DNA from 2 places in the Anoxybacillus sp. LAT27 genome. Region 1 is predicted to be linked to the other one. Evidence: a T-box and tRNA genes for the amino acid it is inferred to sense, from the RefSeq annotation. Region 1 holds a T-box; the other holds one or more tRNA genes.

What was found. The T-box of region 1 lies ahead of LD028_RS10565 (glycine--tRNA ligase). A T-box ahead of a tRNA ligase gene usually reads a tRNA of that ligase, here a tRNA-Gly.
Region 2: it encodes a tRNA-Gly, which carries the amino acid that the T-box ahead of LD028_RS10565 (glycine--tRNA ligase) is inferred to sense. The anticodon was not compared.

Annotation. Positions count from the first base shown of each region.
Region 1 is NZ_JAIWYK010000421.1:90,431-111,534, forward strand. It holds gene LD028_RS10540 (YwdI family protein) at 1-25, opposite strand, end outside; gene LD028_RS10545 (glycoside hydrolase family 13 protein) at 124-1,740, shown strand; gene LD028_RS10550 (potassium channel family protein) at 1,758-2,753, opposite strand; gene LD028_RS10555 (uracil-DNA glycosylase) at 2,750-2,956, opposite strand; gene LD028_RS10560 (uracil-DNA glycosylase) at 2,931-3,605, opposite strand; gene LD028_RS10565 (glycine--tRNA ligase) at 3,665-5,047, opposite strand; T-box leader at 5,106-5,282, opposite strand; gene ahpF (alkyl hydroperoxide reductase subunit F) at 5,346-6,875, opposite strand; gene ahpC (alkyl hydroperoxide reductase subunit C) at 6,890-7,453, opposite strand; gene LD028_RS10580 (hypothetical protein) at 7,695-7,928, opposite strand; gene LD028_RS10585 (glycosyltransferase family 2 protein) at 7,939-8,754, opposite strand; gene LD028_RS10590 (MFS transporter) at 8,816-10,012, opposite strand; gene LD028_RS10595 (cytidine deaminase) at 10,109-10,504, opposite strand; gene LD028_RS10600 (XapX domain-containing protein) at 10,530-10,700, opposite strand; gene deoC (deoxyribose-phosphate aldolase) at 10,716-11,384, opposite strand; gene LD028_RS10610 (NupC/NupG family nucleoside CNT transporter) at 11,436-12,650, opposite strand; gene LD028_RS10615 (DNA-binding transcriptional repressor DeoR) at 12,826-13,767, opposite strand; gene LD028_RS10620 (aminoimidazole riboside kinase) at 13,897-14,862, opposite strand; gene LD028_RS10625 (PucR family transcriptional regulator) at 14,966-16,189, shown strand; gene ald (alanine dehydrogenase) at 16,310-17,440, shown strand; gene LD028_RS10635 (amino acid ABC transporter ATP-binding protein) at 17,478-18,200, opposite strand; gene LD028_RS10640 (amino acid ABC transporter permease) at 18,197-18,850, opposite strand; gene LD028_RS10645 (basic amino acid ABC transporter substrate-binding protein) at 18,929-19,726, opposite strand; gene pflB (formate C-acetyltransferase) at 20,023-21,104, shown strand, end outside.
Region 2 is NZ_JAIWYK010000446.1:8,759-19,182, forward strand. It holds gene trmL (tRNA (uridine(34)/cytosine(34)/5-carboxymethylaminomethyluridine(34)-2'-O)-methyltransferase TrmL) at 98-571, opposite strand; gene LD028_RS17915 (amidase domain-containing protein) at 583-1,440, opposite strand; gene queG (tRNA epoxyqueuosine(34) reductase QueG) at 1,498-2,634, opposite strand; gene LD028_RS17925 (B3/B4 domain-containing protein) at 2,696-3,358, shown strand; tRNA gene LD028_RS17930 (tRNA-Gly) at 3,441-3,514, opposite strand; partial or broken gene LD028_RS17935 (transcriptional regulator) at 4,018-4,086, shown strand; gene LD028_RS17940 (LacI family DNA-binding transcriptional regulator) at 4,178-5,239, opposite strand; gene LD028_RS17945 (carbohydrate ABC transporter permease) at 5,309-6,148, opposite strand; gene LD028_RS17950 (carbohydrate ABC transporter permease) at 6,164-7,090, opposite strand; gene LD028_RS17955 (ABC transporter substrate-binding protein) at 7,150-8,439, opposite strand; gene LD028_RS17960 (GH1 family beta-glucosidase) at 8,608-9,954, opposite strand; tRNA gene LD028_RS17965 (tRNA-Leu) at 10,227-10,311, opposite strand; tRNA gene LD028_RS17970 (tRNA-Leu) at 10,363-10,424, opposite strand, start outside.

The sequences.
Region 1 (21,104 bases):
ATACATTTGTCACCGATATGTCCAAAACGTTTTCACTCCCTACTTCTTTTTCCTTTACAACAATGGTATCTTATACATAGCAACTTTTCAAACTGAAAACGCTTAAAAAAGGAGTGACAACGAATGAAACGGACATGGTGGAAAGAAGCTGTCGTCTATCAAGTGTATTGGCGGAGCTTTTTTGACTCAAATGGCGACGGGTATGGTGATTTAGAAGGGCTCATTCAAAAACTCGATTACATTCACGATTTAGGGGTCGATGTCATTTGGCTAAACCCGTGCTATGAGTCGCCAGATAAAGATAACGGATACGACATTTCTGATTACTATCGCATTATGGATAAAGCTGGGGATATGGCGACGTTTGATCGTTTGCTTCATGAGGTGCATAAACGTGGAATGAAATTAATTATGGATCTCGTCGTAAACCATACATCCGACCAACATCCTTGGTTTATTGAATCTCGTTCATCAAAAGATAATCCGAAACGCGATTGGTATATATGGCGCGACAAACCAAACAACTGGCGTTCGTACTTTACGCCATCGACGTGGGAATATGATGAACAAACGGGGCAATATTATTTTCATTCATTCGCGGTGGAGCAACCAGATTTAAACTGGGAAAACGAAGAAGTTCGCGAAGAAATTTATAAAATGATGCGCTTTTGGTTAGATAAAGGCATTGACGGATTCCGTTTAGATGCGATTGCTCTGCTTGCCAAACCTGAAGGGTTTCCTGACGCTGAAAACCCATATGACATTCGTTATTTAACAAACAACCCAGGCGTGCACGATTACTTGCAAGAAATGCATGAAAAAGTATTAAAGCATTACGACATTTTCACAGTCGGGGAAGTCGCTTTCGTGTCGCCAGAAGAAGGATTAAAATATGTCGGGGAAGACCGAAACGAGCTACATACCCTCTTCCACTTTGAAGTTTGCGACGAAATGCCGACATGGGATCCGATTCGCTTTAAACAAATTCAAAAACGTTGGTACGAAGGTTTGTGGGGGAAAGGGTGGAACTCGCAGTTTTTGAACAACCACGATCATACGCGACAAGTGACGCGCTACGGAAACGACAAACAATTTCGAGTTGAATCCGCAAAATTGCTCGCTACGCTCGTACATACGTTGCCTGGAACGCCGTACATTTATCAAGGGGAAGAAATTGGCATGACGGGCGTCAAATTTGACTCGATCGATGACTACAACGACATTGCGATGAAAAATAAATATGCCGAGGAAGTCGCCAAAGGATGCGATCCGAAAGAAGTGCTAGAAAGCTTGCAGCTATTAAGCCGCGATAATTCTCGGACACCGATGCAATGGGACGATAGCGAAAACGCAGGATTTACGACGGGGACGCCTTGGTTAAAAGTGAATCCGAATTATAAAGAAATTAACGTTAAACAAGCGTTGGCGGATCCGAACTCGGTGTATTACTACTATAAAAAGCTCATTCAATTGCGTAAACAAAATCCAGTCATGGTGTACGGTACGTTCCGTGATTTTTCGGAACATGATCCGTACATTTACGCCTACACACGCGAGCTCGATGGCGTTCGTTGGCTCATCGTCTTAAATCATTGTGACAACGACAACGTTTATGAGTTGCCGCAGGATCTTGCTTCGGTCGACCGTCACCTTTTGCTCGGTAATTATACAGACGTGAAAGAAGAAGGCTCCGCACTTCATATGCGTCCACATGAAGCAAGAATTTATGCATTACAATAAGCAGCCGATGTGGCTGCTTATTTTTTATTGACTCCCTGTTCAAACGCCTCTAGCGCCCGTTTTTCACCGAATACGATCAATATATCTCCAACGCAAAACCGCTCATCTGGCGTTGGGTTACCAATCATGTTGTTTTGACGTTGAATCGCAATAATCGTCACGCCAAAGCGGGCGCGCACCGCTTGATCGCGGACAGATGTCCCGACAAATGAAGAATGCGATTCAATCGTAATCTCTTCGATCGCATATTGTTCGGCACGATCGTGAAAAATTGTATCGACATAATCAACACTCACCGGCTTTAACATCGTCATCGCCATGCGACGACCGCTTAAGAAGGCGGGGTTAATGACTTTGTCTGCTCCAGCGCGCCGCAATTTTTCCTCTGATTCCGTTCGCTCCGCACGTGCGACAACTTGAATATTAGGATTTAGCCCTTTTGCGGTTAAAGAAATAAAGACGTTATCAGCATCCGAAGGCAATGCTGCAACTAACCCTGCGGCACGATCAATGCCTGCGGCAATTAACACGTCATCTTCTGTCGCATCGCCTTCAACGTACGGAATGGGATCGCCCATTTCTTCAAGCCAGTCGGCATTCCGCTCGATGACAACGACACGTGTCCCATTTTTGACAAGCTCACGCACAACTTGTTCGCCAACACGACCAAATCCACATACGATAATATGGTGTGTCATCGTTTCTATTTTCTTTTTCATTTTTCTCCTCCGCACCGTTTTCGAAAATTCCCCTTCCATCATCATCGAAACAACCGCCCCTGTCGCATACGTCACGATACTAATACCGACGGGAATAATAATGAGCGCAAACATTTTCCCATAAAACGTTTGTGGAACTGTATCACCATAGCCAACCGTCAAAATCGTAACAACCGTCAACCAAAGCGCATCAAAAAATGTTAATTGCTCAGAAAACATAAACCCTACCGTCCCTGCGATAATAGCGACAATCATCGCAATGACAGAAACAGCGATAGAGCGCGACGAACTCATCCGTTTCTCCCCTTATGTTCTTTTTTTACAAACTTCATGCAAGGCGTCCCAGATGACTGCCTGACGACAATCGACGGCAACATCGCGCTTTTAAAACCGAATGCCCGACAGCCCCGCGGCATTTGCCCATCCCATGTCACATAAAAATGTTTACATTCATAACAGTTCACGCGTGTATCAAATGTTTTCGATTTGCCAGTCAATGGGCTCTCTCCCTGTCTGTTGTAAAAAGGCGTTCGTTTTTGAAAAGGGACGGCTACCGAAAAAACCTCGTGCGGCGGAAAACGGACTTGGATGCGGTGCTTCAATGATGTAATGATGCTCATTCGTGATGAGCGCTTTTTTTGCTTGCGCATGACGTCCCCATAAAATAAAGACGACAGGTTCATCCTTTTCATTTACAAGTTCAATGACACGGTCCGTAAAATGTTCCCAACCTTTTCCTTTATGTGAATTGGCTTCTCCCCGTCGTACCGTTAATACGGTATTTAGCAATAGCACCCCTTGCTTCGCCCATTTTAATAAATAACCGTTGTTTGGAATATAACACCCAAGGTCATCTTGTAGCTCTTTAAAAATATTTAATAGTGACGGAGGCAAAGCGACGCCCGGTTTTACAGAAAAACTTAATCCGTGCGCTTGATTTGGCCCGTGATATGGATCTTGTCCTAAAATGACAACTTTGACATCTGCATATGAAGTATAATGGAGGGCATTAAAAATGTCGTGCATATCAGGATAAATTGTTTTCGTTCGATATTCTTCTTTTAAAAACTCACGCAACTTTAAATAATACGGTTTTTGAAACTCCTCTTCTAATAAAGGAGCCCAGTCGTTTTTTAATATGCTCATCGTCGCACTTCCTTTCTAATACAAAGGCTACCCTACTTTATAGGATAGCCTGTTTTTGCTTAAAACTGAATTTTTTCTTCTAAGAAGCTTTTTAATTCTGCAATTGGAATGCGCGTTTGTTCCATTGTGTCGCGGTCGCGTACCGTCACCATTTCATCTTGTTCCGAATCAAAGTCATACGTAATACAGAACGGTGTACCAATTTCATCTTGGCGGCGATAACGTTTACCGATTGATCCCGATTCGTCGTAATCAACCATAAAGTGTTGTGACAATTGTTCAAAAATTGTACGTGCACCTTCTGATAACTTTTTCGATAACGGTAATACAGCTGCCTTATATGGCGCTAATGCCGGATGAAGATGCATGACGGTACGCGTTGTGCCGTCTGCCAATTGTTCTTCTTCGTACGCATCGATCATAAATGCAAGCGTCACACGATCTGCACCGAGTGAAGGTTCAATGCAATACGGAATAAATCGTTCATTCGTTTCTTGATCAAGGTAATGGAAGTCTTCGCCTGAATATTCCATATGACGACGTAAATCGTAATCGGTACGTGATGCGATGCCCCATAGCTCGCCCCAACCGAATGGGAATTTATATTCAATATCGGTTGTCGCGTTGCTGTAGTGAGATAGTTCGTCTTCGGAATGATCGCGTAAACGAATGTTTTCGCGCTTCATGCCAAGCGATAAAAGCCATTGTTCGCAATATTGTCTCCAATAATCAAACCATTGTAATTCTTCGCCCGGCTTGCAGAAAAACTCAAGCTCCATTTGTTCAAATTCACGCGTACGGAACGTAAAGTTTCCTGGTGTAATTTCGTTACGAAAACTTTTTCCGATTTGTGCAATACCGAACGGTAATTTTTTACGCATCGTCCGTTGTACGTTTTTAAAGTTGACAAAAATGCCTTGTGCCGTTTCAGGACGAAGATAAATTTCGTTGGCGCTCGACTCCGTCACACCTTGGAACGTTTTAAACATTAAGTTAAATTGACGAATGTTTGTAAAGTCACGGCTACCACAATCTGGACAAGCAATGTCGTGCTCTTGAATGAGCTGCTCCATTTTTTCAAACGGAAGCCCATCGACAACCATTTCAATCCCTTTCGCTTCAAGCGCGCCTTCAATTAACTTATCCGCTCGATGACGTGCTTTACATTGTTTACAGTCAATCATCGGATCGTTAAAGTTTCCTAAGTGGCCGGACGCTTCCCACGTGCGTGGATTCATTAAAATGGCCGCATCTAAGCCAACGTTATATGGCGATTGTTGAACGAACTTTTTCCACCATGCGCGTTTAATGTTATTTTTCAATTCTGTCCCTAACGGACCGTAATCCCACGTATTCGCTAATCCGCCGTAAATTTCTGAACCTGGAAAAACAAAACCGCGATGTTTCGCGTGCGCTACAATTTGATCCATCGTTACTGACATCGTTCATCCTCCTTTTGTAAAATATAAACAAAAAACGCCCTCATCCTTAGGCCTTTCGCCTAGGGACGAGAGCGCAACTCCCGCGGTTCCACCCTAGTTGATGCGTAACGCATCCACTTTTGCATAAAGCAACTCCAGACTGCCGTTTCACTAAGCGTCTTTACTAGGCTTTCACCACCCCTAGCTCGCTATAAAAGAACGATCTTAGCTACTATCCATCTTTCATCGTTGCACCTGTATTTCGTTCGGTTGATATTGTATCAAACGAAAATACGGGCGTCAAGGGAGTGGAGAATGGTTAATTTCGAATTAAGTAGTCAAACGCTCCTAAAGAAGCCGTTGCGCCGGAGCCCATAGAAATGATAATCTGTTTATATGCGCTATCTGTACAATCGCCAGCAGCGAAGACGCCAGGAACGTTTGTCGTACCGCGTTTATCGACGATAATTTCCCCAAAGCGATTGCGCTCTACCGTTCCTTCTAACCATTCTGTATTCGGTACAAGCCCGATTTGCACGAATACACCTTGAAGTTCAATATGGTGCTCTTCGCCTGTTGCGCGATCAATATATGTGAGACCGTTCACTTTATCTGTGCCTGTAATTTCTTTCGTTTGCGCGTTTTTGATTACTGTGACGTTCGGTAAGCTGTATAAACGATCTTGCAATACAGCGTCCGCTTTTAATTCTGGCGCAAATTCAAGCACTGTCACATGCTTAGCAATTCCCGCCAAGTCAATTGCTGCTTCAACGCCAGAGTTCCCACCACCAATAACCGCAACATGTTTTCCTTCAAATAGCGGACCATCGCAATGCGGGCAGTAAGCGACCCCTTTATTTTTGAACTCTGCTTCACCTGGAACACCGAGGTTGCGCCAACGTGCACCTGTGGCGATAATGACGGCTTTACTTTTTAACACCGCACCGTTTTCAAGCTCTACTTCAATAAGGTCTTTCTTTTCTAACCGTTTGGCACGCTGTAAGTTCATAATATCAACATTATAATGTTTCACATGTTCCTCAAGACTTGCCGCAAGCTTCGGACCTTCTGTATATTTGACGCTAATAAAGTTTTCAATGCCTAACGTGTCTAAAATTTGACCACCGAAGCGCTCCGCAACGATTCCTGTACGAATGCCTTTACGCGCTGCATAAATCGCCGCTGTTGCACCGGCAGGTCCGCCACCGATGACAAGTACATCAAATGGGTCTTTTTCTGCAAAAGTAGAAGCATCCGGCGTGCTTCCTAACTTCGCAAGAATTTCCTCAAGCGACATGCGTCCGCTTGCGAACGGTTCACCGTTTAAAAAGACCGTCGGCACAGCCATGACATCTTTTTGCTCGACTTCTTCTTTAAACGCTGCCCCATCGATCATCGTATGGGAGATGTTCGGATGTAATACGCTCATCACGTTTAACGCTTGCACGACATCTGGGCAATTATGGCATGTCAAGCTGACGTATGTTTCAAAACGATACGTCCCTTTTAAATGTTTAATTTGTTCAATGACCGCTTGATCGACTTTTGGTGGTCTTCCACTCACTTGAAGCAACGCAAGCACGAGAGAAGTAAATTCATGTCCTAAAGGCACGCCCGCGAATACAACGCCTGTATCTTCACCAACGCGATTGATGCTAAAACTTGGTGTTCTTTCTAGCGTTGTTTTCTCTACTTTGATTTTCGATGACATTGTCGCAAGCTCGTCGACTAAAGCAAGCATATCGCGGGAAACTTTATCGTCTCCCGCGCTCACTTTTAACACAATGTCATTTTCCATCAATTGTAGATATTGGGCGAGCTGTGCTTTAATTTCCGCATCCAATATCATTTACATAAGCCTCCTTAAATTTTACCTACAAGGTCAAGGCTTGGCTTAAGCGTTTCGCCACCTTCTTGCCATTTCGCTGGGCATACTTCCCCAGGATTGTTGCGCACGTATTGCGCTGCTTTAATTTTGTTTACGATTGTGCTTGCATCGCGACCGATGCCGTCTGCGTTAATTTCAACAGCTTGAATAACGCCGTCTGGATCGATGATGAACGTACCGCGTTGCGCAAGACCTGTTTCTTCATCAAGCACTTCGAACATGCGTGATAATTTTTGTGAAGGGTCACCGATCATCACATATTCGATTTTGCTGATCGCTGGTGAATGGTCGTGCCATGCTTTATGTGTGAAATGTGTATCTGTTGAAACAGAGTATACTTCTACACCAAGCTCTTTTAATTTTGGATATTCGTTTTGTAAATCTTCTAATTCTGTTGGGCAAACGAACGTAAAGTCGGCTGGATAGAAGCAAACAACGCTCCATTTCCCTTTTAAGTTTTCTTCTGTTACCTCGATGAAATCGCCGTTATGGAACGCCATCGCTTTAAATGGTTGTACTTGTTTTCCTACTAATGGCATTGTGAATCATCCTCCTTGTTGTATTTTTTTGCATATGCATAGCTTGTCCCAGTCGTACGAAAATTATGACTGAAACAATAATAAAATTATAACAATTACAATGCGATATAAATTATCATATAGGAATGTTTATTTGTCAAGTAAAAACTACACAACTGTCTGTCTTAGTTTTTCGACACGTTTTCTTTTTATTCCTTTCTCATAAATAAAAAAACAGAGCCTTCGCAAAGACTCTGCTTTCTCATATAGCAAAAGTAAAAGCAAGTAAAACAGATACATTACATAATAGCGCAATGACAAATAACCATGTTTGTTTTCCTTTTTTCTTCACCATATATTCCGCAAATACGGTCGTTCCAAAAGCGAAGCAAACGAACAAGAAAAACGAGCCGACGTACCCATGAAATACGTGACGAGTAAGAAGCGGTGAAAACAAAAGTAAAAGAAATAATTGCTGAATGCTCCACCAATACATTTTCCCCCTCCTAGCAATGAATAAAGTGGGCGAGACGGGAACGAAACGGTTCACCATTCCATATGACTTCACTCTTTGCTTGTCGCTTTTGTACTTCCGGCTCTGATAAAAGGAGCCAAAAGTTTTTCGTCGGTAAATCACCCAACCCATGTTTTTCACTTAATCGGTTTAAATACATTTGTCTCGTTTCATTCATTTGTTTCGATAAATGATCTCCTTCATTGGAAAAAGCATAAAGAACACTCGCTGTCGGTACGCGTTTGACACGAAACTCTTTCGCTACACGTAAAAAGAAATCCCAATCCCAATAATTATGAACGTATGAATCAAAATACCCGATTACATCATGAATGGTGCGCCGATACATGCTCCCTGAAGGAACATACGTCGAAAATGTACGCATTGCTTGTAAATCATATTCATATGCAAATAAAAAGCGATCGGTCGGTATACGCATACCATTTTCCGTGCGATAATGAAAAATTTCTACGTCCGAATATACAAAATCCGCATCATTCATATTCGCGATCATTCGCTCCATATGGCACGGCAATAGTAAATCGTCATCGTCACAAAGCATAATAAAGTCTTCTGTCGCCGCACGCACACCGATATTCCGAGCTTCGACGTGCCCGACATTTTCGCTTAATTCCATGAGCTCAATAGAAAGCTCAGGATATGCATCGACAGCAGCTTGTACCGATGAGCCCCCATCGTTGACAATAATGACTTGCGTTGGCTTATACGTTTGTTTGCTTAACGACTCTAGCAATTCTGCCAGCGGAAGTAACCGATTATATGTCGCAATAACTACAGAAACGCCCAAAAGAAAATCCCCTTTCAAAAAAGAAGCTACAATGATACCATTATAGCTTCTTTTCGAATGATTATGCGAGTTCTTGTTGTTTCGTTTCTTTGCCGAGGAAAAGAACGGCAAGTGCACCAATGAAAATCGCGATACAAAATACAGCAAAAATCATCGTAATTGATACTTTTTGTGCAACGAGATAACCGACAAGAAGCGGTCCTAAAATGCCACCAATGCGTCCAAATGAAGCGGCCATTCCTGCCCCTGTTGCACGAATAACCGTTGGGTACTGCTCTGGTGTGTACGCGTAAAGAGCTCCCCATGCTCCAAGATTGAAAAACGATAACAATGCCCCGAATGTCATAAGCGCAACAACCGTCTCAGCATTTCCGAAGAAATAAGCGCTTAACGCCGTCCCGATTAAATATATAACAAGTACCGCTTTGCGACCGATGCGTTCGATTAACCACGCGACGCTAAAATAACCTGGCAATTGCGCTAACGTCATGATGAGCACGTACTCAAAGCTTTTAATTAAACTAAATCCTTTCATGACCATGACGCTCGGTAACCATAAAAACATACCGTAATAAGAAAAGACGACCATAAACCATAAAATCCAAAGCATTGTCGTTTGCTTGGCATACGGTTTTGCCCAAACATCCACAATATTGCGCCAGACGGAACGACGCTCCACCTTTGTTGCCATAAATTTTTGTGAATCTGGCAAGTTTATGCGCAAATAAATCGCGTATAACGCTGGTACAGCCCCTAAAATGAGCGCCATTTGCCAACCGTACGTCGGAATAATGAAAAATGAAATGAGCGCCGCTAATAACCAACCGCCTGCCCAAAAGCTTTCCAATAAAACGACAATTTTTCCTCGTTCATGGGCAGGTACGCTTTCCGACACGAGCGTTGATGCAACCGGAAGCTCTCCTCCAAGCCCCATGCCAATGAGAAAGCGTAAAATTAAAAAGACCGTTAGCGTTGTCGCAAGCGCAGATAATCCACTGCCAATTGAAAATAATAAAAGCGTAATGATGAAAACTTGTTTTCGCCCAATGCGGTCAGCTAACAATCCGAAAACGAGTGCGCCGACGGCCATGCCAATCGAGTTGATACTCCCGATCCAGCCCATTTGCTCGGCTGTTAAATTCCACTCCTTCTGCAAGGCAGCGATAATAAACGAAAGCATCCCTACATCCATCGCATCAAATAACCAGCCAAGCCCGGCAATCCAAAGCAACTTGTTTCTTGATACGTCTTTACTCATGTCATCCCTCCGTTGTCAGCTGTCAAATGTCTTCCTCATGATTATATTTCCTTTTTTGTTATGTATCAATGCAAAAAGCGTCGGGAAAACCGACGCTTATCGCAAGTCTTCTTTTGAAAACGCTCCAGGAAGAAGTTCTTTTACTGTTGTTTCCTGCATATCGCCTTTCATATTCGCTAAAACAACAGGCATATTTGGATCACATAATTCAACAATGACTTGACGGCATGCGCCACACGGGGGAACTGGCCGCTCCGTATCTGCAACGACGGCTAACATCGCATACTCATGATCGCCTTCTGAGTACGCCTTAAATAAAGCGGTACGCTCAGCGCAGTTGCATAAACCGTATGATGCATTTTCGATGTTGCAGCCACCGTACACTTTTCCATCTTTCGTTAATAGTGCTGCTCCCACTTTAAACTTGGAATACGGAACGTACGCCCGTTCTCTCGCTTGTTTTGCCGCTTCAATTAACTGTTGTTTATTCATTGTTGATCATCCCTTCTTGGGCTGTTTAGTTAAAAAACGTCTTCATTAACCAATCGGCAACGACGCCACCTAAATATACGCCAAATACCCCCATCATTCCTGCCAATACAGGCGGAGCTGGCAATGGCAAACGTAAAAACTTAAACAAAATCCCAACAACAAGCCCAGCAAGTAAGCTTAATAATACTTCTTTCATCGGTCAATGCCTCCATTAGTATGCTTCGTTTGACGTTGTTCCTTCCATAATCGCTGGTCCAGAGCTTGTACCGATACGGTTTGCACCTGCATCAATCATCGCTTTTGCATCTGCCGCACTACGCACACCACCAGACGCTTTCACTCCAACGTTTGGACCAACTGTTTTGCGCATTAATGCAACGTCTTCTACTGTTGCACCGCCGCTTGCGAATCCTGTTGATGTTTTAACGAAATCTGCCCCAGCGCGAACCGCAATTTCGCATGCGCGCACTTTTTCCTCATCTGTCAACAGCGCTGTTTCAATAATAACTTTTGTTAAAGCTTTTCCTTTTGCTGCATCAACAACAGCACGAATGTCGCGCTCTACAAGCTCATGATCGCCGTCTTTTAACGCACCGATATTGATGACCATATCGACTTCTTGCGCACCATTTTCAATCGCTTGTTTTGTTTCAAACGCTTTTACTTCTGGTGTTGTCGCTCCTAACGGAAAGCCGATGACTGTACACACTTTTACTTTCGTTCCTTGTAAACGCTCAGCAACGAATTTCACCCATGTTGGATTCACACATACAGATGCAAATTCGTACTTTTTCGCTTCTTCCACTAGTTTTTCAATTTGTGCTTTCGTTGTTTCTGGCTTTAATAACGTATGATCGATCATGCTAGCAATGTTCATCATTCATTCCTCCTTAAAATTTGAAGTGATCGAAGCGCACGAGGCGCTTCGTCGTTAAATAAACATACCCGCAATGGATGCACTTAACAGCGAAGCGAGCATACCAGCAAGGACAGCTTTTAAGCCCATGCGTGCAATATCGCTACGACGATTTGGCGCTAAGCTTCCTAAACCACCAAGTAAAATACCCATCGAAGAAATATTAGCAAATCCACATAGCGCAAAGCTAACAATCGCTACCGTTTTTGCTGATAACTCTGGAATTTGTGGCGCAAACGATGAATACGCAACAAACTCGTTTAAAATCAATTTTTGTCCGATAAATCCACCAGCTGTCACTGCTTCAGACCAAGGTACCCCGATCGCAAACGCAATAGGTGCGAAAAGGAACCCTAAAACTTTTTGAAGCGTTAAACCATCGTAATTAAACAAGTTTCCGATTCCGCTAAGCAATCCGTTAATTAACGCGATTAACGCAATAAACGCTAACAACATCGCACCGATATTTAGAGCCAACTTTAAGCCGTCACTTGCCCCGCGCGCCGCTGCGTCGATGACGTTTGTAGATTCCTCGTCTTTTTCCATTTCAAAATGTTCATCTTCTTTAATCGGCTCTGTTTCTGGCACGATCATTTTCGCCATGACTAATCCCGCTGGCGCCGCCATAAAACTTGCCGCAAGTAAATATTCAAGCGGAACACCTAAAAGCGAATAACCAACAAGAACAGAACCGGCAACTGATGCTAAGCCTCCTGTCATAACCGCAAACAGTTCCGACTGTGTCATTTTTGATAAGTACGGACGAATAACAAGCGGCGCTTCCGTTTGACCGACGAAAATGTTCGCTGCTGCTGACATTGACTCCGCTTTGCTCGTCCCAAGCAATTTCGCGAGCGGGCCACCGATCATTTTAATGATCCACTGCATCACCCCAATGTAGTAGAGAACAGAAATTAATGCAGAGAAGAAAATGACGACCGGCAACACTTGGAACGCAAACACAAATCCGATGCCTTTTGCCGCAAACATCCCGCCAAACAAAAAGTTAATTCCTTCGTTCGCATAGTTAATAATGTTTGTGACACCATTTGTCAACCACTGCAATGCCGCTTTCCCTGCTTCCCACTTTAAAACGATAAACGCAAAAGAAACTTGAATCGCAAGACCACCTAAAATCGTTCGTGGATTAATCGCTTTGCGATTGTTTGAAGAAAGAAAAGCGATCCCAAGGACAACGACAATACCGACAAGTCCCCAAACGATATTCATGTTGAACACTCCTATAAGTTGAATTTTGATTACGTAATCAATATAACAAGAAAATGAACGTATGTAAACGTTAACATGAACAAATGTCAAAGAAAATTCATGGTTTCGCTAAATCTTTCTTCCTTTTTACATAAATAAAGGGGGCTTTTATTCTTTTCCCCCTCTTCCCTTTCCTTTATTCTTTTTCTAACAAACATTCGGCAGTAAATTGATCTGTTACTAATACGTTTGCATATTTTCCTTTCAATGCTCCGTATATGCCAGCAACTTTATGAATACCTCCCGCAATCACAATCGAGTATTCCTTATTTTTCAACTCTTCTAACTCAATGCCAAGCGTGCGTGCATTTAACTCCTCGCTGCATAGCTTTCCGTTTTGATCAAAAAAGCGTGAACAAATGTCACCGGCTGCTTTTGAATAAATCGTTTGCAAATCTTCTTCTGTAAAATAACCAAGCTGGAACAATAGCGACTCCGATTTAATTGGTCCAATCGTAAATACAGCAATATTCGCTTGTCGACCGAGATCGAGAATTTTGCGAATGTGGCGATCTGCTTCCATTGCCTGCTTAACAACGACGTGATCAACGATCGCAGGTAACGGCAAATGATGCACTGTTGCATTGAAGGCGCTTCCAAACAAGTGTAAAATATCTGACGCAAACGTATTCGTTTCTGATAAGCTAACGCCTCCTTTTAATTGCACAACTTTCACATCTTTGACGTGTTTATGCCTTAGCTGTAATGCGACGTGATACAACGTTGTTCCCCATGTGACACCGATCACATCGCCGTCTTTGACGATCGACCGTAAATATTCTGCCGCTTCTTTTCCTAAATATTTTTTAATAATGCCATCTTGATGTTCAGGGACCGACACAACAATTGCTTTTTTTAGATTGAACTTTTGTTCAAGTTGTTTTGCTAGCTGTTGAATATCTTCAGCCGGATCGTTAATTTTAATTTCTACAATCCCTTCTTCTTTTGCTTGTTGTAGTAAACGCGACACCGTCGGCCGCGATACGCCAAGTTTTTTTGCAATATCGTTTTGATTGTAGTCTAGTAAATAATACAATTTCGCTGCTTCAACGACTTTTTTTAGCTTATCTTGCTCCATCGCTTCATCACCTTTTATTATTGACTGAAAAAAGGAGCAACCTTCCATATTTGAAGGAATACTCCCTTTTCTTTCATCATACGAAAAAAACTGAACATTTGACAAGAAAAAGTTTTAACATAATTTCTATTATTTCGACCAACCTTCGCGTAAAATACGTTCGACTTCATCGCGTGTTGGCAACGCTGTCATTGCCCCTTTCGTTGATGCAGCTAACGCTCCAGAAACGCTCGCAAAACGCGCCATTTGTTCAATTTCCGTAAGGGATAACGAATCGATTGTTCCTCCTCTTTCGTGCAAGCAATACAGCATGCCAGAAACGAAAGCATCACCCGCTCCTGTCGTATCAACCGCCTCTACTTTAAGCGCTGGCGTAAATACGGATCCTTCTTTCGTAAACGCATAACTACCATTCTCTCCTAGCGTAACAACGATGAGGGGAATATTGTATAGGGCAAGGGCATCAATACCTTTTTGAATATCTTGCTCTCCTGTAATGAATGTCAACTCTTCTTCAGAAATTTTAAGTACATCCGCTTCTGGTAACATCGACACAATCATTTCGCGAGCTTGCTGTTCACTTTCCCATAAACCAAGGCGCAAATTGGGGTCATATGAAACGATCATGCCGTTTTCTTTAGCTAGCATAACAGCTCGCTTTGTAGCGCTTCGTGCTGGCTCACTAATGAGTGAGATCGAACCAAAATGAAGAATGCGATGTGTCCGAAATAACGACTCATCAATTTCTTCTTCGCACAAAAAGCGATCAGCGCTCGGGTTAATGTAAAAATCAAAGCTCCGTTCTCCGTTTTCCGCTAACGTTACAAAAACGACACCTGTGCGAACATCATCACTAAATTGAAGGAAAGATGTATTCACTCCATATGCATCAAGCGTTTCTTTTAGAAAAACGCCTAATACATCGCGACCAACTTTCCCTAAAAACGTCGCTGGAACACCGATCCGTGCAACACCAACCGCAACATTTGCAGGCGCTCCACCTGGGCTTTTTTGATACGCCTGATTTGTTGCATCAAGTGGAATAAAATCGATTAACGCTTCACCAAGACTAATAACTCCTTGCTTCATCATCATCCCTCCCATTCCATCGTAATACGTTTAATTATGCAAATGCAACGCACAAAAATAAAACGTGCTACAATAATCGTAAAACAACGTAAGAAACGGAGTGGATGTCATGAATCCTTTTGCCACTCATTTTGAAAGTTTAGAGGAGTTTGCCGATCGTGTGAGCGAGTTATTGCAATGTCCGATTACGATTGAAGATGCAAACCATCGCTTAATTGCTTACAGTGGACATGAGCATTATACTGATCCCGCCCGTACAGCGACCATCATTCATCGTCGTGTGCCAGAGCGCGTCATTAATAGTTTATGGCGCGAAGGGGTGATTCCAAAACTTTTACAAAGTGAGGAGCCTGTTCGTGTCGCCGAAATTTCAGAAGTAGGGCTAGGCAATCGCATCGCTATCTCGATTTGGAAAAATAAAGAGGTGCTCGGATTTATTTGGGCAATTGAAATGAATGAGCCGTGGACAGAACATCAGTTTGATTTGTTAAAACAAGCAGCGAAAGCAGCAAAAAATTTATTGTTGCAATTACAAATTCGCAAACATAAAAAAGAAGAGCGCATTCAAGAGTTTTTTTGGAAACTACTCACCGGACATTTTTCATCTGCCCATGACATCGTTGAACAATGCCATCAACTAAACGTACATGTGTATCCGTTTTTTTCTGTCGGCATTTTTCAATTTCAACAACACATTCAAACGCAAGTAGAGCGGCAAATTGATTACTTATTAAAAACGACACAACAACTCGCTATTCCGCTTTATACGATTGATCATCAGCGGTTAATTGTGCTCGTTGCGCCAAGTTCGAACGTCTATGGGGAAGCGCATATTGAACGATTTTTCCGTTCATTTATGACGCAAATGAAAGAACGATTTCGCGTTGACATTATGATGGGAGCATTCGGAAATGTATATGAGTGCTATACAAAAATTGCTAAAAGCTACGAAGAAGCGCAAACGGTATTGAAAATGAAACGCGCCTTTCCTCATCAACTTGCGAATATTCAAGGTTATCAACATCTCGGCATGTATCAATTTTTTGATTTACTTTTTGAGAAAAAACGACATGGGGATTTCCACAACGCAGCACTCGAAAAGCTGAAACAATACGATGCACAGCATCATACAAACTTAGTTGAGACGATCGAAACGTATCTCGACTGTGACAGCAACGTCAACGAAACGGCGAAAACGCTCAATATTCACCCGAATACGCTTGCTTACCGTCTGAAGCGAATCAATGAAATCGGAAACATCGACCTAGGGAACATGAGCGAAAAAGTGAAACTATATATCGATATGAAATTAGACAAATATCGGACAACATAGCTTTTGTGGAAATCCACAAAAGCTCGTTTTTTCTTTCTCTTTTCTAAACAAACACCAAATGATAAAAAACATTTATACTGTAGATAATAATGAAAGACAACATGAAAGGGGAAACAGCACATGATTATTGGTGTTCCAAAGGAAATTAAAAATAACGAAAATCGTGTAGCGATTACACCTGCTGGCGTTATGTCATTTGTCAGCAATGGACATACTGTTATCATTGAGAAAGATGCAGGAATTGGAAGCGGTTTCACAAATGAAGATTACGTTCAGGCAGGGGCGCAAATCATTGAGCACGCTGCAGACGTTTGGGCACAAGCAGATATGGTGATGAAAGTAAAAGAGCCGCTACCGAGCGAATACGAGTATTTCCGTCCAGGATTAGTGCTATTCACATATTTACATCTTGCTGCTGAGCCAGAGTTGGCACGTGCATTGAAAGAAAAAGGTGTCATTGCGATCGCTTATGAAACAGTACAAGTTGGTCGTACGTTGCCACTTTTAACACCGATGAGCGAAGTAGCAGGACGCATGGCAGCACAAATTGGCGCACAATTCCTTGAAAAACCAAAAGGCGGAAAAGGAATTCTTCTTTCAGGCGTTCCTGGCGTTAGTCGTGGAAAAGTTACAATTATTGGTGGCGGTGTCGTCGGAACAAACGCTGCAAAAGTGGCGATCGGCTTAGGTGCAAACGTAACAATTATCGACTTAAGCGCAGAACGTTTACGTGAACTTGACGATATTTTCGGAAGCCAAATTAATACGCTTATGTCTAATCCAATGAACATCGCACAAGCTGTTGCGGAGTCTGACCTTGTGATCGGTGCCGTATTAATCCCAGGAGCAAAAGCGCCAAAACTTGTGACAGAAGAAATGGTAAAAGCGATGCAACCAGGCTCGGTCATCGTTGACGTAGCGATCGACCAAGGTGGCATTGTGGAAACGAGCGACCATGTGACAACACACGACAACCCAACATACGTGAAGCACGGCGTCGTTCACTATGCAGTCGCGAACATGCCGGGGGCGGTTCCACGCACATCTACACTCGCATTGACAAACGTCACAATGCCGTACGCACTACAAATTGCAAATAAGGGCGTGCAAAAAGCTGTTGCGGACAACCCGGCATTACGCCTCGGTGTAAACGTAGCAAACGGAGAAATCACATACGAGGCAGTCGCACGCGACCTCGGTTACGATTACGTTCCGGTCGAAGTAGCGTTAGATAAACAATTGTTAGCATAAAGACGAAAGGTGTCCTGACAAACGGGACACCTTTTTCTTATAACACTTTCGATAAAAACGACTTCGTTCGCTCATGTTGTGGCGCATCAAAAATTTGTTGTGGCGTTCCTTCTTCGACGATTACTCCACCGTCCATAAAGAGAACGCGATCCCCAACTTCACGAGCAAATCCCATCTCATGTGTCACGACGACCATCGTCATTCCTTCTTTTGCCAGTTGTTTCATGACAGCAAGCACTTCCCCGACCATTTCGGGATCGAGCGCAGACGTCGGCTCGTCAAATAACATTACCTTCGGCTCCATCGCGAGCGCACGAGCGATCGCTACACGCTGTGCCTGTCCACCTGATAATGAATCCGGATATACGTGCGCTTTATCTTGTAAACCGACTTTCGCAAGCAATTGCATCGCCTTTTCTGTCGCTTTTTCTTTCGACCATTTGCGCACTTTCATCGGGGCGAGTGTAATATTATGAAGTACCGTCATATGCGGAAATAAATTAAATCGTTGAAACACCATGCCGACTTCTTCACGCACTTTATTTAAATCCGTTTTCGGATCTTTCAAATGAAATCCGTCAACGACGATATCCCCCTCATCAAAATCTTCCAACATGTTTAAACAACGTAAAAATGTCGACTTTCCCGATCCAGACGGACCGATGACAACGACCACTTCTTTTTCACGAATGTGTGCGTCAATACCTTTTAACACTTGTAGTGATCCGTATGATTTTTTTAAATTAGTAACCCGAATCATGCATCATACCTTCTTTCTAACCGATGTAGCAACTTGCTTAATGAAAGGGTGAGCACTAAATAAATAAGCGCAACCGTTAAGTACGGTTCCCAGACGCGATAATATTGCCCTTGCATCGCTCGTCCCCAATACATAAGCTCAGGTGCCGCAATAATTGCTGCAAGTGATGAATCTTTAATAAGAACGACAAATTCGTTGCCAAGCGGCGGAATCATGCGCTTGATCGCTTGTGGCAAAATAATGTAACGCATCGCTTGCACATGTGTCATTCCAAGCGAACGAGCAGCTTCCATTTGACCGCGGTCAATGGATTGGATGCCGGCGCGGAAAATTTCAGCGATATACGCAGCGGCATTTAAAGATAACGAAATCGCTCCCGACATGAGTGGATTCGGTTGAGCAGTAAACATCGGCATAACACCAAAATGAATAAGTAAAATTTGTACAAATAATGGCGTGCCACGGAAAAAATGAACGTACCAATCAAACGGCAAACGAACAAGACGATTTTGAACCATTTTCCCAAGCCCAATGGCTAAACCGAGAATCGTTCCGAAAAGGATACCGATCAAAGATAAGCCGATTGTCCATAGTACCCCTTTCAAAAAAAACGGGGCATATTCTACAATAATGTTGAAACGAAAATCCATCATCCCTCACCTTTCTTCTTGATAAAAATTGCGTAACTGTCTACAGTTACGCAATTTTTCGTCGACGTTATTGCTGTGTTATTGCTGTTGTTGTAATGATTCAATATTCGGTTCTGTACCAAACCATTTTTTATAAATTTCTGTATACGTTCCGTTTTCAATTACTTTTTTCAACGCTTCATCTACTTTTTGTTTTAACTCGCTTCCTTTCGGGAACATGAAACCGTAAAATTCAGATTCAAAATGTTCTGGGTCTTCAAATGCTACAATTTTCGCATCTGGGTTGTTTTTCACATATTCGTTCGCAACGGCATTATCTGTCACAACTGCTTCGACACCACCGTTTAATAAATCCATAATCGCAACGACTGTATTCTCAAACTTTTTAATATTTGGATTCTCTTTTCCTAAAATTTTTTCAACGGCTTCTTGTCCTGTTGTACCGTTTTGTACACCGACAACTTTTCCTTGTAAATCTTTCGCGCTTTTAATCGAACTTCCTTCTTTCACAAGAATCATATGTGTCGATTCAAAGTACGGAATGGAAAAGTCATATGTTTGTTTTCGATCATCGTTAATTGTAATACCTGAAACAGCCATATCCGCTGTCTTTCCTTGAATCGCTGCAAACAATGGATCCCAACCGATATTTTTTAATTCATATGCTAGTCCCGCTTCTTTCATGACTGCTTTTAATAAATCGACATCAAAACCGACAATCTCACCTTTATCCATGTACTCAAATGGCGCAAACGCTGCGTCTGTGACAACCGTAATTTTCTTTTCTGTTGTCGCTGTTTTTTCTGTTGAACTGCCACACCCTACGAGCGCAAACATAAGCATAAAAACAAGTGTTGCAATTATTCCTTTTTTCATCAACTTCTCCCCCTTACTATTTGCTGTAAAATAATAAACGCTTGTGTATGAACATGTTATGCTTTCTATGTTTCACATATTATCAGCTTTTTATTTTTTATGCAACAAATTTTATAAAAATAATTTTTGGAAAAATCTTTATTTTAAAAAATGTTTTTGATCAACTTTTCACAAATTCGTCAATCCTTTATTCTCTTTCTCATGTCAAAAAGTAGTATTCTTTATGTAGGGGGTACTTTTATTCTGACGATTGGGAGGAGATTATGATGGCGCTACTTACTGTGAACGAAGCTTTAATGGACGCTTGGAGAACGTTCAAAGGCGATAAGTGGAAAAAAGAAATTGACGTTCGCGATTTTATTTTAAATAACGTAACCGTTTACACAGGGGATGAATCGTTTCTAGAAGGTCCAACGGAAGCGACGAAAAAGCTTTGGGAACAAGTGATGAAACTTTCCAAACTAGAACGCGAAAAAGGCGGCGTTCTCAACATGGATACGGAAATTGTATCAACGATTACGTCACATGGTCCCGGTTATTTAAATAAAGAACTTGAGAAAGTAGTCGGTTTTCAAACAGACGAACCGTTTAAACGGGCACTTATGCCATTTGGTGGCATTCGTATGGCTGAACAAGCATGCGAAGCATACGGTTACCAGGTGAGCGACGAAGTAAAGAAAATTTTCACACAATATCGGAAAACGCATAACCAAGGCGTATTTGACGTGTATACGGACGAAATGAAAGCGGCGCGCAAAGCAGGCATCATTACAGGGCTTCCTGACGCCTATGGACGCGGTCGCATTATCGGTGACTACCGCCGCGTCGCGTTATACGGTGTCGATCGCTTAATTGAAGAAAAGAAAAAAGATTTACGCAACACAGGCGCGCGTACAATGAGCGAAGATATCATTCGTCTTCGCGAAGAGCTAGCGGAACAAATTCGTGCCCTTCAAGAGCTAAAAGAAATGGCGGCAAGCTACGGCTACGATATTTCCAAACCAGCACGCAACGCACACGAAGCGTTCCAATGGTTATATTTCGCTTATCTTGCGGCGATTAAAGAACAAAACGGTGCGGCAATGAGCTTAGGTCGCGTCTCAACATTTTTAGATATTTATATCGAACGCGACTTACAAGAAGGCACATTAACAGAACGCGAAGCACAAGAACTTGTTGACCATTTCGTCATGAAATTGCGCCTTGTGAAATTCGCGAGAACACCAGAATACAATGAATTATTTAGCGGCGATCCAACGTGGGTCACAGAGTCAATTGGCGGTGTCGCGATTGACGGGCGTCCACTTGTGACGAAAAACTCATTCCGCTTCTTGCATACGCTTGATAACTTAGGTCCAGCACCAGAACCAAACTTAAC
Region 2 (10,424 bases), on a different contig from region 1:
CTTGGCGTCATTTTCGCCTTCTTAGCTGCTATTTTTACAGCAGGATATAACGATAAGCCAGAAGTAAAAAATTAAGCGACTTTCAAATGAAAGTCGCTTAAAATACATTTGGGAAGTTTTGTTGTCTTAACGCCTCATATACGAGAATGGCTGCGGTATTCGATAAGTTAAGCGAACGAACATATTCGTTCATCGGAATGCGCAAACAACGTTCCATATTGTTTTCAATTAAGTCTTTTGGTAATCCGCTCGTCTCACGACCGAAAACGAAAAAGTAATCTTTCGTTTGATCACTATAATCAAATGACGTGTAATATGTTTTTCCAAACTTCGTAATAAAGAAAAATTCTCCCTCTTTATATTTATCAAAAAGCTCCTGCAATGAATCGTAATAATGCACATCAACGTAGTCCCAATAATCTAATCCGGCACGTTTTAACATTTTGTCGTCCGTCGAAAATCCGAGTGGACGGATTAAATGTAACGATGTGCCTGTTGCCGCGCACGTACGCGCAATATTTCCTGTATTTGCCGGAATTTCTGGTTGATATAAAACGACATGTAAAGCCACATTCTTCACTCCTATATTCGATCAATAATATGAAAAAACTTATATTGAATATTCGGCGTATAAGCGGTTGAATCCTCGTATGACCAATAACGCATACGGCTGTTGGACGTATGAGCGTTTACAAGCGGCATCCCTTGTTTATCTTTCGCGACAACGATCGTCGTATGATCGAATCGTCCGTCCCCTTGAAAATCATAACAAATGACATCACCGAGAGACAACTGTTCCGGCGATTTTTTTTCGACCGCTTGAATGCCTGTTTTCGATCCGCTTAAATACCAGCGAAACGCGTTTGCGACTGTCCACGTATAACTCCAATCGTTTTTCCTCATCCACCATCCTTTTGTTTTATTGGGATAGCCCATCATCGGAATGCCCCCCGCATGCAAGCATTGTGAAATAAAATTTGTACAATCTACAGAGAATTTTTGGAACTCTGGATTATAATCATTCCACCATATTTCAGCATATCGTACTGCAGCTAGTCGATCATACGTATAGCGAACGCGTTCATCGTCATCTCGTTCTTGTGTTTTTTCTATTTGTCCCGCCTCAACATGTGGCAAAACAAGACGATCATCTACAAGTTCATTTTTCTCAAATGTTGCTTCGCGCACCTCTTGTTGTTCCTCCACATACAACCACCCATTTTGCGAAATAACAAAACGAAAATGAACAATATAGCGCACAAATGTGTGTAGCCCGATATGTTTTTTTTCGATGATCGCTCCTTTTCCTTCACATTTCACAAGTTTCGCATTCCGCTTCACCAACAGCTTTCGTTTTCTTTCCACTTCTTCGTCTATCACATCGCTAACAAAAAAATGACGAATGCGTTCATCGAGAAGATCGTGTAGTCGTTTTCTCATCCCGTTCACCACTTTTTCGTTTTTTAATACGTTATGTCAGAGATGAAAGAAAAACAACTACACATTTTCAAGCATCGCTAACGCTTTTTCAATTTCACGAATGACATCTTCATCTTGTTCCCGCTCTTTTGCTTTCTTTAACATTGGTATTACTTCATAATTTCCGATTTTTCCAAGCGCCCACGCCGCTGTTCCACGAATGACTGGACGCGAATCTTTTTGAAGCAATATCAATAAATCATCGATAGCACTTTCATCTTTATAATGAGCCAATGCAATAATAGCATTTCGTTGAATCGGTTTTTTTCCACGCCATGCTCCAGATAGATGTCCAAACGTTTCTTTAAACTGGCGATTCGTCATATGAAGAAGCGGTTTTAATAAAGGTTTCACCACTTCTGGATCCGGCTCCATCTCCGGATGTAGATGAAAGTCTTTTCCTTTATTTTTCGGACAAACAAGCTGGCACGTATCACATCCATACAATCGGTTTCCTATTTTATCGCGAAACTCATCTGGAATGAATGTTTTCGTTTGTGTCAAAAAGGCGATGCAGCGCTTCGCATTCAGCTGTCCCCCTTGCACAAGCGCACCCGTTGGACAAGCATCGATGCAGCGCGTGCACGTTCCACATTCGTCTTCGACCGGCGTATCAGAGGGAAATGGAATATTCGTAATCATTTCACCTAAATAAACATACGAACCAAACTCCGGTGTAATAATGGCGCAGTTCTTCCCGCTCCATCCGATCCCTGCCCGTTCCGCCACCGCACGATCCGACAGTTCCCCTGTATCCACCATTGATTTGACTTTTGCGTTTGGCACACGTTCTAAAATAAATTTCTCCAATTTTTGCAAGCGATCGCGTAAAACAACATGATAATCTCGTCCCCAAGATGCGCGACAAAAAATGCCCCTTCGTTCTGTTTTCGTGCTTCGCGGTGCATTTTTTAGCTTTGACGGATACGCGAGGGCAATCGCAATAATAGAACGTGCTTCTGGAAGCAATAAAGACGGATTCGTCCGCTTTTCAATGTCAGGCTCTTCAAATCCCGATTCATACCCGAGTTGTTGTTGTTGACGCAATCGCTCTTTTAGTTCAAAAAACGGATCCGCATGAGCAAAACCAATTTTATCAATACCGATCGTTCGGCTATACTGAATGATTTCTTCTTTTAGCGCTTCAACGTCCATCCCTGAATCCCTCCTTTCTTCGTTGTTTATGTTACAATGTAAAGAAAAAGGAGTGAACGATATGTTAACCATTTGTGACACAATAAAACAGCGCGTATCCCATTTTAAAATCGGTGTCCTTACATACGATCAAATCGTCGTCGGTCCGTCCCCCAACATGTTGAAAGGGAAACTTCGACAATTTCAAGAGTTGCTATATTTTGATATGGAACAAACTCCGTTAGCTGAATGGCCAGAAGTAAAAGAATGGCGGTCTGTATTTAAACAAATTGGCACAGATCCGAGCCGATATCGTCCTTCATCGGAAAGTTTGCTTCGTCGCGTACAGAAGCAAAGTTTTATTCCATCCATTCACTCGGCGGCCGATGTGAATAACTTTTTTTCCTTATATTATAAACTACCGATCGGCATTTATGATCGAGATCATCTAACAGGAGATATAGCCGTCACGATCGGTACACAAGCAGATGAATATATCGGCATCAATGATCGGACGACAAATTTTGATCGAAAACTCGTCACAAAAGACGCTCAAGGCCCGTTCGGCAGCCCAATCGTTGATTCGAAACGAACAATGGTTACAGAGCAAACAACAAATGCAATTCAAATCGTATATTTTCTGCCCTCATTTACAGAAACGCAATGTGGACAAATATTACAAGCGATGAAAGAGATGTTTATTCAAATCCATGGGGGTACAGCTCATACACAACTCATCATATAACAAATACGGGGCGAAGCGAAATAAAAAAAACGCAATGCCCCGTTCATCTTCGAAACGAAACACTGCGTTGTCCCCGTATGTATGGAGCGGGTGATGGGAATCGAACCCACGACATCAGCTTGGAAGGCTGAGGTTTTACCACTAAACTACACCCGCATCATTGTGTTCACTATGTCCATAATTGCCCAGCACGCTCAACCCATGCCTCTTCCTCTTCCAGCTTACTCAATGATGATCGATGCGTCGAGGCAACTCGCCGCTTATTCGACGATGCGTCGCTCGTGGCTGAGGTTTTACCACTAAACTACACCCGCATCATTGTGTTCACTATGTCCATAATTGCCCAGCACGCTCAACCCATGCCTCTTCCTCTTCCAGCTTACTCAATGATGATCGATGCGTCGAGGCAACTCGCCGCTTATTCGACGATGTAGCGCTCGTGGCTGAGGTTTTACCACTAAACTACACCCACACATGCAGAAAAAGTAGAAATTTGTCGAATGAAATGTAAAAATAAAAAACAGGAATCCCTGTTTCGTAATTACGTTTTACATTATATCGACTCCCCTCGGACAAGTCAATACCTTGTTCACAACTTTTTCAAAAATGCATTCTCGCTTTATCGTCCTGTACTTGTATATGAATCGAAAATTAGGGGAATTTATTATCTCCATCCTGAACCGTTAACAGAATTAAAGCAAAGGCTGTCATTTTATGAACGTTTTTAGGAGAATAAGCTATCTGTTTTGAAGCATGTAGTTGAAAATGAGGAACATATGTAACCCCCTATGTTTGTAATGATAGGGGGCTTTTCCTTGCCTACATCTTCCCAGACATTAATCCGTACAATCGATTGCTTCCACAAGATTCGCGAATAATTAACTCCGGTTCAACCATAACCGCTTTCGGCTGGAATTGGCGGTGTATAATATCTTTTAACATATATGCGGCAAGTCGTCCGATTTTTTCTTTATCTTGACGAACGGAAGTTAAAGGTGGATCGGTATAATTGCATGCGTCGATATCATCACACCCAACGATCGCAATATCCTCAGGTATTTTTAATCCGTGTTCCTTTACCGCTTTCATTGCTCCAAATGCCATTAAATCTGACGCTGCAAATACCGCTTCAGGATGATGTGACGAACCTAATATTTTTTTCATCGCCTCATAGCCACTTTCCATAAAGAAGTCCCCTTGAACGAACCATTCTTCGTGAATTGTTAATCCAAATTCCTTCATCGTGTTGCGAAATCCTTGTTCACGAATTTTTGTCACTTGTGCGCCTGGCAAACCACCAATGTAGCCGATATGTCGATAGCCACATAAGTAAAAATGCTCTACTACTTTCGCTGAAATCTTATAGTTATCTGTCATAATATACGCAGAACGGTTGCCTTCAAGCGGAATATCCACCCCAATACATGGAATGTCGCTCATATCTAATCGATAAATAGATGGTTGAAGTTTTTCACCACTAATAATGATTACTCCGTCTACTTTGTAACGCATAGCACGCTCATAATAATCTTCCTCCCCTTCTTCAAATTGTTCATTTGAAAAGAAGAGGAGGTCATAACCGAACGTTCCCATTGTTTTTTTGAAAGAGTTCATTACCTCAATAAAAAACGGGTGGTTGAAATCCGCGTTGATTTCTCCGGCGTAAATAACGCCAACTACTCTCGACTTATGAGCAGTATCTTTTTGAATGCGAGCAGCGACATACCCAGTCTGCTCCATAATTTCTAGCACTTTTTTTTTCGTTTCCTCACCGACATCATGATAGTTATTTAATACTTTCGATACCGTACCTGGTGACACACCCGCTAATTTCGCAATTTCCTTAATGGTAATTTTCATACGATCCCTTCTTAACTTTATAATCTTACCTTTATTATAACATAAATGTTCCCATTAAAAATGAATGCGCTTTAGTTGGCGGTTATGTCACTATTGTTTGACGGATCCTTGCGTCAAGCTTGAAATGAACAACTTATTAAACATTAAAAATACAACAACTAAAGGCAATGTTGCCCAAAATGTTCCAGATAAAATCATACCATAGTCTTTCACGTATGCGTCTTGAAGAGCGCGAATAGCAATTTGAATCGTGTAGCTTGATTCATCTCTCAATACAGTTAATGGCCACAAGAAATCGTTCCATACGAACATAAATGTTAAAATGCCAAGCGTCGCAAAAGCTGGTAAAATTGAAGGAACGACAATATTCCAATATACACGGAATATACTGCATCCATCAATTTTTGCCGCTTCAATCAATTCATCAGGAATTGCGTCTTTAATATATTGACGCATCCAAAAAATACCGAACGCATTCACTAAACCTGGAACAATAATTGCTTTTAAATCGTTCAACCAACCCAACTTCGTAATAATGAAGTATTGTGGGATTAATCCTAATTGTGGCGGAATCATCATCGTAATTAAAATGACAGCAAACAGCTTTTCCCGACCTTTAAACTGCAACTTAGCAAATGCAAAACCTGCTAAAGAGCTGAAAAATAACACCCCAAGCGTCGTTAAGCTAGCAACAATAAAAGAGTTCCACATTGCCCCGAAAAAGTCGACATTTTCTAATACGTTTTGAAAGTTTTCGACTAACTTATCTCCCGGTACAACAGCTGGCGGTAATTTATTAATGACATGATTCGGCTGAGTCGCCATAACAAACATCCAGTATAGCGGAAAAACCGACAATAACGCACCGATAATCAACAATACATGGATTGTTACTTTATTCACAAATCCCTTTTTACGTTGCATCTTCATTCACCTCCATATTTTTTACTTGCCCGATTTATCTAAACGATTGGACGCAAAGAAGTTAATTGTCGTAAATACAATGATGAGTAAAAATAGCGAGACGGCTGTCGCAGATGCTGTTCCGAACGCGTTATTCGAGAACGCTTCTCTCCATAAATACAACACGATCGTCATACTTTCTTCTCTAAATCCACTTCCGAAAATGAGTGGCTCGGCAAAAATTTGTAGCGATCCGATCGTTGCCGTAAATACAACGAATACGATGATTGGCTTTAACATCGGCACAGTGATGTAAAAAAACTGCTGCCATTTTTTCGCTCCATCAATTTCAGCTGCTTCATAAAGATCTTTCGGAATGCTTTGCAATCCCGCTAAGAAAATAATCGAGTTATATCCAACCCATCTCCAAAAAATCATCGTCGCAATCGCAATTTTCGCTCCCCATTCAGATGTCTGCCAGCTTACTGGCGAAATGCCAAATAAGCCAAGTGTAGCATTTACTAATCCTGCTTCTTGTTCGCTAAATAAAACGGTGAAGACAATCGCTACCGCAACAATCGATGTTACGTTTGGCACAAAGTAAGCGACACGAAATACACTTTTAAACTTGACCATTGCTGAATTTAAAGCAACGGCTAAAATTAAAGCCGCAATTAGCTGTGGACCTGTTCCTAATAAACCGATCACAATCGTGTTATAAATCGATTTCCAAAATAATGGATCAGTAAAAATAAGTGAAAAGTTTTTAACTCCGACAAATGTCATTTCACCGAATCCATTCCATTTTTGAAAAGCTAAGTAAAAGCTAAACAGCATTGGAAAAGCACCGAAGATGGCAAATAAAAGAAAGAACGGAGAAATGAATAAGTAGCCAGCTAATGCTGTTTTTTTCTTATCACTTAATCCTTTTGGACGGACGGTTGCGTTTGTATGATTATGGGATACCATTTGTATTTCCCTCCAAAAATCATAGTAGGGGAAGGGAATAAATCCCTTCCTCATATGTTTTATTGACGTTCAAGTTGACGTTTAATACGTTTAATTGCTTCTTCCCATTCTTTTTCTGGATCAGCTTTTTTCTTTTGTACGTTTGTCAACGCTTTGATGATTTCTGCTTGAACGAGTGTGTAGTTTTTGCCCATGTACACTGTTTTTACTTTTTGTGCTGCTTCTGCAAAGACTTGAGCTGTGTTTACTCCACCAAAGTACTCATCTTTGTACTCTTTAAACTCTGGAGCATCATACACAGAAGGAGTGGATGGGAATAATCCCATGTCTTTAAACGACTTCAACTGTTGCTCTGGTGCGACAAGCCATTGAATGAAGTCATACGCTTCTTGCGGATGCTTTGATTCTTTTGGAATCGTTAAATAAGAGCCACCCCAGTTTCCTGCTCCACCTGGCATGTTTGTAATAAGCCACTTGCCTGCTGAATTTGGCGCATTTCCTTTCACTACCCCTTGCATCCATGCAGGCGCAAGTAATGTTGCATAGCTTCCTTTTTCCATCGCATTACCCCATTCAGGAGTCCATAATCCGTTGCTGCCAAGGTAACCTTTTTGAATTAAGCTAACTGTATAGTCGTACGCTTGTTTAATATACGGTTCTTTTTCAATTAGCAATTCTTCTTTTTCATTGAAATATTGCACAGGCGCTTGGTCGCGCAATGCGTTGTATACAAGTTCAATATTGTCTGCAATTGGCTTTCCTGTTTTTTCTTTAATTGTTGCAGCGATTTCCGCATATGCATTCCAGTCCGGAATTAACTGAGCCACTTCAGCTGGATCTGTTGGAAGTCCGGCTGCTTCAAATACGTCAGCGCGGTAAAACATAGCCGTTGGACCAATATCTGTTGGGAGACCGAATAAAAAGCTTCCATCTGCACTTTCACCGATACGCCATTTCCAATCTAAATACTTATCCTTAATGTCTTTTGCTCCAAAATCGTATAAGTTATAAAAGCGATCTTGCGCCTCACGATAACGTTCAATGTTGTTTACTTCAATCATCGCGATGTCCGGCGCACCACTTCCTGCTGATAACGCTGTAAATAGTGCGTTATGATGGTCATCAAACTGTGTTGACTGAATTTTAATTTCGACATTCGGATGATCCTTCATATATTCCTCAGCTAACTTTTCATAGCCAGTGCTTCCGAATACCCACATGTTCAACTTCACTTTTTCACTTGAACCTTTGTCTTTTGATTCGTTCGTACTTTCAGACTGATTGCCGCAGGCAGTTGCGAACATAAAGACGAATGCTAACAACAACATAAGCGCTCGTTTCTTCATCATTCTTTCCCCCTCGTTTTTTACAACATGTGCTCATACCGTTTACACCTTTCATTTGCCCATTTGTTTGTTTCACGTTATAATTCTTTTAGTTTTCTTTGTGGTAGCGGCTAATCCCCGATACGTTGCGCTACAACAAAGAAAACTTTTTTCCCTTCCCCATCACCTCCTTTATTTAACTCCATTATTCATGATCGTTTCCTTATACCATAATGCGCTCTTCTTTGGGATTCGTGTTAGCGTTTCATAGTCCACGTATACAATACCGAAACGCTTATCATAGCCAAATGCCCACTCAAAATTATCGAATAACGACCATACATAATAGCCTTTCAAATTAACTCCTTGTTCAATTGCACGATGACAAGCAATTAAATGCTCTCGTATATAAGTAACCCGTTCATCGTCTTCTACTTCTCCTTGTTCGTTGACATGGTCTTTGTATGCAGCACCGTTTTCAGTAATGTACAATGGTATATCACCGTAATCTTTCTTCAACCGCACTAACAAATCAAATAAACCGTTTGGATTGACTTCCCAATTCATATCTGTCACTGGTCTGCCTGTGCTTACATGCTCAAATACGATCGGTTCATGTTCACCTTTTTTCCACTCTTTTAATGTTGCTGTTGAATAATAGTTAAATCCGAAAAAGTCGATCGGTTGCTGAATCGTTTGTAAATCTTCATTTCGGTAAACATCTGGTAAATAATCTTTGTACACTTCTAACATATCTTTTGGATACTGCCCTTTAAATACCGGGTCTAAAAACCAACGATTCATAAAACCGTCCCATTTCTGCGCTGCATCAATCGCCTTTTCATCTTTCGGATCAACGGCATATCCAGGTGTCAAATTCAATGTAATTCCAATTTCCCCGTCTTTCGGACCGATTTCCCGAAACGCTTTTACTGCTTCCCCATGAGAGAGGAGAACATGATGTGCTGCTTTTAAAAATGACGTAAAGTTTTGAATACCCGGCGCGTGCTCACCGTTACCATACCCTAAATAAGTGACGACCCACGGCTCATTATGCGTAATCCATTTTTTTACGACATCACCGAGGTTTTCGTAAAGAAACGAAGCGTATTCTTGGAAGCGATACACAATATCGCGATTTTCCCAACCGCCTTTTTCTTGAAGAGCTTGTGGCATATCCCAATGGTAAATAGTCAACATTGGTTCGATACCGTTCTCTAGCAATTCATGCACAAGACGCTTATAAAAATCTAGACCTTTCTCATTAAACTTACCTGGCGTCTCCGTATACAGTCTCGCCCAACTAGTCGAAAATCGATACGCCTTTAAATGAAGCGCTTTCATTAATGCGACATCATCAACATAGCGATTGTAATGATCAATTGCAACATCTCCATTATCACCATTCGCCACTTTACCCGGAATACGAGAAAAGTGATCCCAAATCGAGTAAATTTGATCTTCTCCAGTCGCCGTTCCTTCAATTTGATACGATGAAGTAGCAGCTCCCCAGATGAAATCTTTCGGAAACTGAAGCATATTTCGAACCTCCTACGAATTTTTTCGTTAATGACAAATTTAAAAAAGCGCTTTCTTTCATTTGTTTCGTAACTTAATCATAATAAAAGTTAGCGGAACAAGTCAATAAAATCTTTTATGTTCGTACAAAAATTATAATTAACAGTCTAACTAAAGGGGTTGTTTACGAAAATTTTCGTTTTTCACATCAGAAAATAATCTAAAATAATCGAAGGGAAACGAATAAGAGAAAATAAAAAAAGGATTCCTGCGATTAACAGGAATCCCTCTAGTGCCGATGGTGGGAGTCGAACCCACACGGGGGGCTACCCCACACGATTTTGAGTCGTGCGCGTCTGCCAGTTCCGCCACATCGGCATGAAACAATTAAATTGTATCATGCTATCTTATTTTGTCAAGCCTTTTCAGTGCCGAGGGCCGGACTCGAACCGGCACGGTAGTCACCTACCGCAGGATTTTAAGTCCTGTGC